4 regions of the Jeotgalicoccus nanhaiensis genome follow, and region 1 is predicted to be linked to each of the others. Evidence: riboswitches for the same ligand, from Rfam matches in the RefSeq annotation. Region 1 holds a riboswitch; each other region holds the start of a gene.

Region 1 (3,116 bases):
GAGCAGCCAGGCGGCGAGCGCGCCGATCATACTGCCGGGATAAGCGAAGACGGTGCCCGTGCCGAATAGAATTCTGATCGTCGATGAGATAAAAGCCTGGACGATAACCCAGGGGCCGGTGAGTACCGCACCGAGTACGTTGATCAGGTGCTGCATGGGCGCCGCGCGGATAATGCCGATCGGAATAGTGACTAGCGTACTTAAAATAACGTTTAAAGCGACAAAAGCTGCGGTGAATGTCATGTTTTTAATTAATTTGTTGATGGTGGTGCCTCCTATTTGAATTATTGGTGATGGAATGTGTGGCTTGATGCGTTGGCGTGACGGAAGCTCATGTATACGAAAGGCGCGGTGCGTTGGCATGACGGGTGCTCATGTATACGAAAGGCGCGATGCGTTGGCGTGACGGGCGCTCATGTATACGAAAGGCGCGATGCGTTGGCGTGACGGGCGCTCATGTATACGAAAGGCGCGGTGCGTTGACATGACGGAAGCTCATGTATACGAAAGACGCGATGCGTTGGCATGACGGGCGCTCATGTATACGAAAGGCGCGATGCGTTGGCGTGACGGAAGCTCATGTATACGAAAGGCGCGATGCGTTGATGTGACGAGTGCTCATGTATACGAAAGGCGCGATGCGTTGGCGTGACGGAAGCTCATGTATACGAAAGTCTCAATACGTCAACATACAAAAATGGCGCTGAAACACTCTATTATTCAGAGATTTCAACGCCATTCAATATGTAGATGATGCTTATTTAAACTGGTTCGGGTCGCGGTTTGGTCTGTTGCGGACTGCAGCGCCGGTTTCGCCCTGCATGAGGTCGCCGCCTGTTTGTTCGATAATTTCGCTTGTGACTGTTGAGCTGATTGCATGCGAGACCATCTGCAGCAGTTCGTTGACGCCTGCCTGTGATTCTTTGAACTGGTCAACGAGCGGCATTTCGTCTAATTCTTCTTCGATTTTAGCCAGTTTTTCTTCCGTCATTTTGTAGGCGCGTTCTTTGCCGTAGTTTTGGAAGTTTACAGCTTGCTGCTGCAGGCTTTTCAGGCTGGCCATTTTTTCGCGGATTTCCTGGTTTTCGTGAATCTTAGCTTCCGCTTTCTGGAAGAATTCAACCTGTTCTGTTTCCGCCATCATTTTACCGAGCTTTTTTGCTTCTTCTATTATTTCATCCTTAGTATACATTCGAAGTTCCACCTTTTAGTTGATATATACCATTCATTATATATGAAAGCCTTCATTTATTAAATGTAAATCTCCTGATTCATTTGTCAAAGTACAAAAATGCACACTCCGGCCCTGGAGTGTGCATAACGAATCTATGCCACTTCCCTACGCTGGCATAATCCAGATCAGGTAGTAAGAGTGTCTCTCAGCCTCAAAAAGGCACCTCCAGTGGTGTGCGGTATTTAATTGCTTCCATCATAACTGAACAGAAAGTGTTTGTAAATACAGTTCAGCCGCGTGACTCGTCTATTTACTGGTTGACCATGTCATAGTACTTGCCTTCCAAAGCAAGCAGCTCTTCTTCCGTTCCCGCTTCAAGCAGTTCCCCCTGCTCTAAAACGAAAATCCGGTCGACGGCTTTTATCGTGTTGAGGCGGTGGGCGATAATAATGCTCGTCCGCCCTTTCATCAGCCGCTCCAGCGATTCCTGGATTTTCAGTTCTGTAATCGTGTCGATGCTGGACGTTGCTTCATCGAGCAGCAGGATGGCAGGGTCTGTAATGAGCGCCCGCGCGATGGAGATCAGCTGCTTTTGGCCCTGCGAGATAAAGCCCTCATCTAAATCGAGCACCGTGTCGTAACCCTGCTCGAGCGTCATAATAAAGTCATGGGCATTGGCGACTTTCGCCGCTTCAATCACTTCATCGTCTGTCGCATTCATCCGGCCGTAGCGTATATTTTCACGGATGGTGGCTTCAAACAGGTACGGGTCCTGCAGCACGAAGGCCGTCTGTGAACGAATGTTAGTCCGGGAGTAATCTTTAATATCCTCCCCGTCGACTAAAATGCTGCCGTTATCCGTTTCGTAAAAGCGGGCTAAAAGCTGCATAACCGTCGTCTTACCGGCACCTGTCGCACCGATTAAAGCAACAGATTCGCCGGATGCGACTTCAAATGACAGATTTCTGATTGTCGGCACCTGCTGCTCCCTGCTGTAGGAGAAGGTGACGTCTTTAAATTCAATATGTCCCCGGAGTGTTTTATCAGTAATTTTACCTTCGTCAGCTTCCGCCGGCGTATCGAGTATCTGGAAAACACGTTCTGCACCTGCAATCGCCGACAGCACCTGGTTCAGCTGGTTGGACAGATCAGCGAGCGGACGGGTAAACTGGCGGGCGTATTCTGCAAAGACAACAATTGTTCCGACTGTAACAATACCGTTTGTCGTCAGCGCGAGAATCCCGCCGGCACCCGCGACAATGGTAAACGAAATGTTATTCAGCATATTCATGATTTTAGGAATAAAACCGGAATACAGATTCGCCCAAAAGGTCACTTCTCTTAAATTTTTGGCGCGCATTTCAAAGTTCCTGACCGCCCGTTCTTCCTGGGAGAATACTTTAACAATTTCCTGGCCGGAGACAATTTCTTCAATGTAGCCGTTCAGTTCGCCGGTGCGCCGCTGGCGCATTTTATACAGCGGGCCGGTGCGGTTCGTTATAAATCTGACACTGACAATTAAAATCGGGATAATCAGTGCTGTTAAAAAAGTCAGGAGCGGACTTAAGTACAGCATGACTGAAAAGGTGCCGAGCAGCGTGACAATACTCGTCGTAAACTGGATAAAGGACGAGTTCATCGTCTGAGACAGCGTTTCAATGTCGTTGGTCATCCGGCTCATTAATTCACCGTGCTGGCGTTTATCGTAAAAAGTCACCGGTAGCTCCTGCATATGTTCAAACAGATGATGACGCAAATTGTAAATCGTCCGCTGCGACAAGCCGACCATCAGATAAGCCTGAATGAAGGTGGTCGCCGACAGGAGAACGTACGAGGCTAAGAGTATCATCAGCACTCTGAAGAGCCCGTCGAATTCCCGCGGTATAAAGTAATAATCGACGATTCGGCCGACGAGAAACGGTCCGACAATGCTGAGCAGACT
Region 2 (3,116 bases), on a different contig from region 1:
ACCAATTTTCATTACTTTTTCGCTCCCGCATCAGTTTATTGATTCAATGCTACCACAACTTTTATCCTGTATAAAAAATTCCACCTGCCGCTTCTCTATAAAAACAGAATTTATAATTTTTCGATAAAATACGCTAAATCATAAAAATAGTGCCGCCTGAAACGGCAGCACTTCATAATTTTTACTGATCTTCTTCAGTTCCAGCGTCTTCAACTTCATTTTCTTCTTCGTCATCATCCGAATCATCAAGTGCATCTTCTTCGACTTCGTTCTCATCTACTTCCGTTTCATCGACACCCGTGTCGCTGCATGCCGCGAGTGCAAGCACACCAATCAGCGTTGTCACCACTGTCAATTTCTTCATGTAACCAGTCACTCTCCTTAAGTCAGATTAATACTTATATACCCTCGATGTGATAATTTAACACTGTACACGATAAAAAAGTGCCGCCGGCTTTAACCGGCGGCATTTCAAGCATTTTTTAAGCTCCATCGTCTTCTGATTCAGTATCTTCTGTTTCTGTATCTGTTTCAGTCTCTGTACTTTCTGTTTCTGTTCCTTCAGTGCCGGTTTCTTCTGTCTCTGTTCCTTCTTCAGTGTCTCCGCCGCACGCTGCTAATGCTAATACTCCGACTAAAGATCCGATTGTTAAAAGTTTCTTCATTATAGATTTCCAGCTCCTTAAAAGTAAGATAGTATTCAGACTGATTCATGGTGTTAAATCTACAATACCTCAAAGAAAAACTGACTTATACATTATTTACCGACCTTTAACAATTTTGAAAACTTATTAATAATTATAACCGTTTATACACTCACTTTAATCGGCCATTCTTCCCGGTTTTCACACATATCCCAAAACATATATTCATAGAGACTGGTCTTCACGACAATCTCTTCAAGCAGAGCCAGTTCACGTTCAGGTTTTCCTTCAGCGAGCTTATTCAAGAGGGTCATTGCCGTCCCGTTTAAACTGGTGAAATCTTCACCGGAATATGTTTCTACCCACTGCTTGTACGGATTATTTTCCTGCTCCGGATATTTATCCGACAGAGACCTGCCGATGTAATTGTAGCTCCAGGCGCAGGCGAGAAGACATGCAGCAACAGCCGCTGCATCTCCCCGCTGCGCGTGGTTCAGCATATAGCTCGTGTAAGCAGTGTTCACTGCGGATGCTTCGGTCAGAAGAAGTTCCTCTTCTGAAATACCAAACTCCGCAGCGTAACCTCTGTGCAGCTCCATTTCTCCGAAGAGCGTGCCGTGCAGCATTTCAGAAAACATATTCATCGTTTCTAGGTCCGGCGACTTCTCCGCCCCAATCGCCATCAGCCGGGAATACTCAACAAGATATACATAGTCCTGCTTCAGCCAGTGCTGAAACTTCTCCTGCTCGAGTGTTCCGTCCCCTAAACCGGTCACAAACGGATGTTCAAGATACCCGTTCCAAATACTTTCCACGCTGTCCCATAATCTGTCTGTAAACTTCATTGCCTTATCTCCTTTGTATTTCGGCCAAAGACGATAAAAACTCGAACCTTATGAGAGGCCCGGGTCAAAAAATATACAAACTTCCGCGTATATATCGACACAGACTTCCCTGCGCAGGTCCTAACCTACAGGTTCAAAGGGTCGATATTATCTCTCAGCACATCAGTGCGCCCCCAGCCGTTTATATTTGCTTTACAATTCCACTGTACTACAGTTTAAAAAATATTGCTCCGGGAATTAATAAATTGTATGAATCTTTTAAGGAGGAATTATATATGGCTCACGAACAGAATCAGCAGCTGCTTAAAACTCTGCACGAATGTATGGAAGCGTGCAATCACTGTTTCGACGCTTGCTTAAAAGAAGATGATGTAAAAATGATGGCGGACTGTATCAGAACAGACCGTGAATGTGCGGATATGTGCGCATTTTTAGAACAGGCCGTCACAAGAAATTCTCCTTTCGTTAAAGAACTTGCTGGCGTTTGTGCCACGATTTGCGAAGCGTGCGGCAAGGAATGCCAAAAGCATGACCACGATCACTGTCAGGAATGCGCCAAAGCCTGCTTTGAATGTGCGGAAGCATGCAGGGCAGCAGCGTAAAAGAAAGAAAAAGACATGCAGAAATTTTCTGCATGTCTTTTTTATGTACGGACGGTCCTAAAGGCAAAACTTTCCGTCCGGAAGTTTTTGGGAAATCCCCGTCGAAATCAGGTCATCAGCACAATTGTGTTTCGTGTCCAGCATCCGCATTCTTAAATCGTAATCAGATAAATAAACCGTAAATTGTAATCCATCAAATTATCATATAAGAAAGGAACCTGATTTCTGCCGAAAATTTTTATATCGTTTTGAGTTTTACTTCAATTGTTTCCGTACTGTTGAACTTATCGATCAGCATGGATTTGCGGTTTACCTTCACTTCAAGCGCCTCAATATATTCGAGTACTTCTTTTTCACTAATGATACCTTCTTCAACAATACCCACACCAGCTACAGTTTTAATACGCTCACGATGGTAGCCGAAAGCCGTATTATTCTGCAGATTATTGACGATATCCCGTTCCAGTTTCAGTGATTCCAGCACTTCGGATGCCGTATATTCAGCACCATCAATCGTAAGCTTCCCTGTTGTATTCTTATGATGAACAGCAGCTTTCAGCGTAATAATATCGTGTTTCAGCTGTTCAATCTTTTTAAGAGAATCTTTTACATCCGCTGCCTTGCCGTCATTCACGATACTTTCGTTATTTACGGCAACCGGCACGCGATATTCAGTATCGAATTTCGCATATTCCTTATTAAGCTGATTACGGAGATTGCTGACTGTAAAAATTGCTTCCTGCAAAGTGAGTTCTGTCATAAGTGCCTCCCTGGTTTTTAAAATTTAACTCATATACTTCTTAAATATTTTACCCATTTCATTCAGGAAATATTTGCCTTCCTGATTTGTCGGCCAGTTGTCTGAGAAAATAGAGAATATCAGCTGTTTGCCGTTCAGCTGAATCATGCCGAATTCATGCTCGAGCGCTGTCACCGATCCTGTTTTCGAGGCGATAAACTCCGCCTCATGGTCTTCATCGATATTAAAAAATCCGCCGGTTCTGTCGTTAATCTGCTGTTTTTTC
Region 3 (3,116 bases), on a different contig from region 1:
CCCGGAGTTTCTGAAATATTTAAAATTATATAACTTGAAAAGTTTAACCACCGCACCACCGCGGCTGGAAGACATTTTTATGCGCTATTACGAGGATAGCCAATGACTTATTTCAATATGCTGATGAAGAATCTGAGAGTGAAATCAGCGCTTTGGATAATTGCACTGTGCGGTTTATCACTCGCAGTACCGCCGGTGTTCGAAGGGCTGTACAGTACGTCAGCAGAACGGGAAGGTATGAAAATGACAGTGGACAATCCGGCGATGATTGCGCTGATTGGTCCGGTGCCTGGCGGAGAATATACAACAGCTGTGATGTTCGGTCATCAGATGCTGATGTTCATGGCATTGTTTCACGGTCTTTTCAATCTTATAATCGCAAATGGTCTGGCCCGAAAAGCTGAGGACGCGGGATTAACCGAATATATCCTGAGCGCAGGTGTCGGCCGAAAAACTATAGTTACAGCCCAGCTGATGAACGGTGCGGTTATTAATTTGCTGGTCTTTGTTATATTAGCGGGCGGTTTAAGTTTATATAATATTGATGGCCTGTCCTTATACGGAAACTTTTATTATGCACTCGGTCTTGCCTTATTCGGTTTTTTATTTTTCGTTATAACACTGGTATTCGGAAACTTATTCGACAGCGGCGACCTGACCTTCGGCATGTCCCTTGCGCTGCTCCTGGGGTTCTACTTATACCGTGCAGTAACAGACGCTTTAGATACAACTTACTCGGTAATATCACCATATCACTGGCTGTCGCGCATTGAAGTATACGGGAGTAACTCGGGAATATGGCTGCTGCCGTTTGCTGTGATTTTAATCCTGATTGTCCTGAGCTGCGTATTATTTTTAAAGCGTGACATCGGGGACAGTTATATAAAAATAAATAAAGAAAAGAACATAAGAAAAATATCCAGCTATCCTAAACTTGCTTTTCTAAATATGCGGGTAATGATTTTCAGCTGGCTGGCCGGTCTGTTTGCCGCCGGCTTATCTTACGGCTCCATATTCGGAGATTTGGAGAGTCTGATCGGAGATAATGATATGCTCCGGGAGGCACTCGGCGACAATAATCCGGCAGTCTTCTTTATCGGCATGCTGCTGGTGATATCGGCGCTAATATCGGCTGTGCCCGCTCTGATGATTAACGGACGTATCCTCACCGAGGAGAAAAAGGGACGCCTGGAAGTGATGAATGCCGGTACGCTGAACCGGAAAGTATCGCGCGGTACTATTTTTACAACACATTATCTGTACGGTATCGGGACAGGAGTGTTATCTTTTCTCTTGACGATAGCCGGCATGTATCTTGCCAGTATAAATGTTGCGGATTTGAGTGTTTCTCTTAAAGACTTCGGTCTTGCGGCAATAAATTACTGTGCGGGTATTATATTTATAGCAGGGATATCCGCATTATTTGCGGGAATCTCCAGAAAGCTGCATACTGCAGCATGGATATATATTGCCTATATCTTTTTTGCAAACTACTTTGGCGTGCTGATAAATATCGATGAAGTGTATTTAATGCTCAGCCCGTTTTACTATTTAAGTGATATGCCTTACGAAAGCATGAATATCAGTGCTGTTTTAATTATCGCGGGCCTCGGAATTCTTTTTGCGGCAATCGGAACGTCGGTGTTCAGACGCCGCAATCTGCTTTGACGGCTAAAAGAAATATGGTACGCTTATGTCAATAAAAAGAATAGAACCCGCTGGGGGCGCCGGTACGGCTGAGATAGCGAATGCTTGTCCCTTTTCACCTGATCCAGGTTATGCTGGCGTAGGGAAGTGCAGATGATTACAGACGAAATCTCTTAATCGATCCAACCCGCTTCCCTGGAAGCGGGTTTTTTATTACAGGAGGATATATTTAATGACTTTACCTATTGGTTTAACTGTTGCAGGAACTGATCCGACAGGCGGAGCGGGAATATTTGCGGATCTTAAAGCAATGCACTCGCGGGGTGTTTACGGTATGGCTGCGGTGACTTCACTGACTGCGCAGAATACACTCGGTGTCCAGGACGTTTACAATGTGCCGGCGGATTTTATCGACAAAGAACTGAACAGCATATTTTCGGACGAAGTGCCGCATGCAATGAAGACTGGAATGGTGGCAGAGGCGGATATGATGACTGTGATTGCCGAATATATCCGGAAGTATAATATTCCGTACGTCATGGATCCGGTAATGATAGCAACGAGCGGAGACCGTCTGATGACGGACATATCGATGGCGACACTGATTGATACGCTGCTCCCGCTGTCACACATAGTAACACCGAATCTTCATGAAGCAGAAGCGATTGCGAATATGACTATCCGGACAGAAGAAGATATTCACCGGGCTCTGAAAATATTTGTTGATGAAATGGGCGCAGCCAGCGTGATTATTAAGGGCGGCCACCTGTCGGGTGATGCAACTGATTATTTATATGACGGGAAAAAAATTTCAACTTTAACAAGAGCGCGTATTGATACGGATCAGACGCACGGTACGGGCTGCACTTTCTCGGCAGTTTTAACAGCCGAGCTTGCAAAAGGCCGTACGGTCGAAGAAGCGTTCAGAACAGGTAAAGCATATATTACCAGTGCAATACAAAATTCTCCCGGTATCGGTAAAGGCAGCGGACCGGTGAATCATTTCAGCTATCAAGGAGACTGATTCAGATGATAGAAGAGTTAAGAAAAAACACACCGCTTGTAGTATGTATTACGAACGACGTCGTGAAGCCTTTTACTGCAAACAGTCTCTTAGCACTCGGAGCATCTCCGATTATGAGCGGTGAAAAAAGCGAAGCACCGGATATTTTAAAACATGCGGGAGCACTGCTTTTAAATATCGGCACGTGCACGGAAGAAAAAGTGCCGCTGTATGAAGAAATGGCACACTGTGCCAATCAGTATAATATTCCGATTGTTCTCGATCCGGTCGGTTACGGCGCATCAGTGTTTCGCAGAAATCTGACTGATAAACTGCTCAGTGAATACGACATTGCACTTGTGAAGGGGAATGCCGGGGAAATACTTGCTCTAAGCGGTAAAGAAGCGGTGTCTAAAGGCGTTGACTCCATCATAGAAGGAAATACGCTGGATATCGCAAAAGCGGC
Region 4 (3,116 bases), on a different contig from region 1:
TTTTTATTTCGAGCAGTACCTCTTCCGCTGGCGGTAACGGATTGAACACTGGAGCTTCCTGCCATGAATCCGGATGCCAAACACCATATTCATTCAAAAGGTGTTTATAATTTTTTAAAACATCGTCCGGAGTACCGTCATGAGTAATCTGAGCCTGATTATTCATCAGAATAACCCGGTCGACTTTGTCCCATATATAATCGACACGATGTTCGACTATAATAACTGTGCGGTTGTGCCAAATGTTTTCAATGACATCCCATAGAGAAGATGCAGACTCGTCATCAAGCATGCTCGTTGGTTCATCGAGAAACAAAGTATCCGGATCTTGCAGCAGGGCTGAAGCGATCGCAAGCTTCTGCTTCATTCCCCCTGATAAATTATTAATATTTAAGTTAAGTGGTATATTAAGTCCCGTCTGACTGAGTGCTTCCAGCATTGCCGTTTCCATATTTTCCTTCGGAATATTTCTATTTTCCAAAATAAAAGCAAGCTCTTCTGCTACTGTAGGCATCGTAAACTGGGAATCAGGATCCTGAAACACATAGGCGTTATTATCAGGAATTTCGATTGATTCGGTTTTCATGGGTGTATGGATTGCCCGCGGGATTAACCCGCCCATGACGTTTAATAACGTGCTTTTACCTGAACCGCTCGGTCCGAGCAGCAGTACTTTCTCGCCGGCTTCAACTTCAATATTTAAATCGGTAAATAATTTTACCGGTGCTTCTGGAAATTTTAAATTTAAGTTCTGTATATTAATTGCCGGCATATTATAATCCTTCATGTGAATTATCGTGTCTTTGTCCTACAAACTTTAATACGCCGGTTTCTTTAAGTGCTTTGTAGAGCAGATGGCCGAGCCAGCCGGCAACAAGCGCGCCGCTGAGTATCCGAAAACTGAACATCAGGACAAGATTCCATGTCTCGAGCATCCCGAGATAACCATAATACCAGTCGAGCGGCAAAGTAGATAAAGCTGCCGCGATGCCGGCCAAGGCTGCCACCATCAGACTCGTACTCTTATATTTAAAGAACATAAAAATAAGTTCGCAGACCAGTCCCTGTATTAAGCCGTACATAATCAGTGAAATATCAAACTGAAGGAGTACAATCGTTTCGCCCGAAGCTGCTGCAAATTCTGCAATCAGAGCAACACCAGGCTTCCTGATAACTAAATAAGCGACAATCGCAGCGATAAACCACATTCCGTATATCAGTTCATTTAAATGCAGACCAAAGGGTTGGAGAATCGTATAAATCCCATCCCATAGAGAATAAATAACAGCGAAAACCAGTGCGATAACGACAGTAATTAAAATATCAGTGAGTGTTAAACCATTTCTTTGTGCCATTTTGAAGCCTCCGTTATAAATTTCAAACAAAAAAACACACCACTAACGGAATGGTGTGCATATAAAAATATGCCACTTCCCTACGCTAGTATAATCTAGATCAGGTGATAAGGGTCAGTCTCAGTCCGATGCGGACACCCCCAGTGGTGGTGAATTTATTATTTGATTATCACTATCATAGTCCACTTGCACGGATTTGTGAAGCTGGAATTATTTAGTTACGGAAATCCCCTGTTTATCGTTTTCATAGAGCGTTACTTTAAGCAGTGTATCTTCCTTTGGCAGATGACTACTAAACTGTTCAAAAATCCAGTACGCAATATTTTCAGCGGTTGTATTCATAGCAGGCAGAGTTTCATTGAGCACGCAATTATCGAGTTTTAAAGCAATGTGCTCTCTATAGATCTGATCAATTAAATGAAAATCTGTGGCAAGGCCCAATTCATTTACCATTGATAATATTTCTAACTGAAATGTGTAGCGATGGTTTTTTAAATCTTTAAAGGCTGTACTGGAAAAAAATATACGGTTATGACAAGTGAATTCGAAATGCTTATTAATAACTATCTGATGATTAAAATATTGAAATTGCTCCGGCGGTTTAACATTTTCTAAAGACATAATTTTACACCTCAATATATAGGTATTTTCTAAATTATACTATACAAAAGATATGAATTTAATTGTGTCAAATTATTGACTGCATGTTCTGATATGGTAACCTTGAGGGAAGTAATTCATAATTTTTAGAATTTTACATCTTTATTTAGAGAGGAGAGACAAAGCGCATCAGCAATTAAAAACAAGGGGGAGTAACATGAAGAATTTTCTAAAACGCTTAGCAGCAGTTATCAGTTTATCATTGCTAATCTTTTCAGCAGGAATTCCCATCGTATCTGCCGAAGCTTTTGATCCGGACTACAGTGAAGATAATGATGTAGCAGCAGCTGATGAAGGGATGGTTGTATCGGCGCACCCGCTTGCTTCTGAAACGGGTTATGATATCCTTGCCAACGGCGGTAACGCCATGGACGCAGCTATTGCTATGCAATATGTATTGACCGTTGCAGAGCCCATGATGTCGGGTATTGGCGGCGGAGGTTTTATGATGGTATATGATGGAGAAACAGGAGAAACATCTGTGATAAACAGCAGGGAACGTGCGCCTGCAGGTGCAGATACGGAAATGTTCCTCGATGAAGACGGGGAAGCATTACCATTTGAAGAACGTGTCAGAAGCGGTAAGTCAGTAGGAGTTCCGGGAACATTGAGGGGCTTGGAGGCAGCCCACGAAACTTGGGGAACAGTTGATATGTCGGCTTTGATTGCTCCAGCAATTTCAATTGCCGAGGAAGGTTTTATGATAGATGACTTCCTGTCTGCACAAATTTCTGATAACGCCGAAAAATTACAGGCTACAGCAGCAGCTGAAGTATTTTTTAACGATGCTGAACCCTTAGCAGAAGGCGATGTACTCGTTCAGGAAGATTTGGCGAAAACTTTAAACCTTATTAAAGATAATGGCATCGATTACTTTTATAACAGTGAAATTTCAAAAGCGGCTGCTGACGCAGTTCAGGAATTCGGCGGCTCAATGACACCAGAAGATTTATCGAATTATGAAATTACATTAGATGAACCGATTTGGGGAGAGTTTAACGGCTATGATATTGCTACCATGCCTCCGCCAAGCTCAGGCGGCATATTCATGCTTCAAATGCTTGGAATGCTCGATGGTTTTGATTTATCCCAGTATGATAT

Evidence for each region. Region 1 has a riboswitch for thiamine pyrophosphate ahead of IR135_RS00070 (RicAFT regulatory complex protein RicA family protein). Riboswitches for the same ligand answer to the same signal wherever they lie in the genome.
Region 2: another riboswitch for thiamine pyrophosphate. It lies ahead of tenA (thiaminase II); the one in region 1 lies ahead of IR135_RS00070 (RicAFT regulatory complex protein RicA family protein).
Region 3: another riboswitch for thiamine pyrophosphate. It lies ahead of thiD (bifunctional hydroxymethylpyrimidine kinase/phosphomethylpyrimidine kinase); the one in region 1 lies ahead of IR135_RS00070 (RicAFT regulatory complex protein RicA family protein).
Region 4: another riboswitch for thiamine pyrophosphate. It lies ahead of IR135_RS05630 (ECF transporter S component); the one in region 1 lies ahead of IR135_RS00070 (RicAFT regulatory complex protein RicA family protein).

What each region holds. Positions count from the first base shown of each region.
Region 1 is NZ_JADGLW010000001.1:14,622-17,737, forward strand. Features, by position in the region: gene thiW (energy coupling factor transporter S component ThiW) at 1-243, opposite strand, end outside; gene IR135_RS00070 (RicAFT regulatory complex protein RicA family protein) at 758-1,192, opposite strand; TPP riboswitch at 1,320-1,411, opposite strand; gene IR135_RS00075 (ABC transporter ATP-binding protein) at 1,485-3,116, opposite strand, start outside.
Region 2 is NZ_JADGLW010000007.1:69,462-72,577, reverse strand. Features, by position in the region: gene IR135_RS09360 (metallophosphoesterase) at 1-12, opposite strand, end outside; gene IR135_RS09355 (hypothetical protein) at 182-364, opposite strand; gene IR135_RS09350 (hypothetical protein) at 483-665, opposite strand; gene tenA (thiaminase II) at 809-1,489, opposite strand; TPP riboswitch at 1,579-1,674, opposite strand; gene IR135_RS09340 (four-helix bundle copper-binding protein) at 1,765-2,091, shown strand; gene IR135_RS09335 (hypothetical protein) at 2,330-2,851, opposite strand; gene IR135_RS09330 (serine hydrolase) at 2,876-3,116, opposite strand, start outside.
Region 3 is NZ_JADGLW010000011.1:21,008-24,123, reverse strand. Features, by position in the region: gene IR135_RS11060 (ABC transporter ATP-binding protein) at 1-106, shown strand, start outside; gene IR135_RS11055 (ABC transporter permease) at 103-1,668, shown strand; TPP riboswitch at 1,711-1,810, shown strand; gene thiD (bifunctional hydroxymethylpyrimidine kinase/phosphomethylpyrimidine kinase) at 1,880-2,671, shown strand; gene thiM (hydroxyethylthiazole kinase) at 2,677-3,116, shown strand, end outside.
Region 4 is NZ_JADGLW010000003.1:220,755-223,870, forward strand. Features, by position in the region: gene IR135_RS05625 (ABC transporter ATP-binding protein) at 1-772, opposite strand, end outside; gene IR135_RS05630 (ECF transporter S component) at 774-1,355, opposite strand; TPP riboswitch at 1,416-1,507, opposite strand; gene IR135_RS05635 (6-pyruvoyl trahydropterin synthase family protein) at 1,566-1,976, opposite strand; gene ggt (gamma-glutamyltransferase) at 2,173-3,116, shown strand, end outside.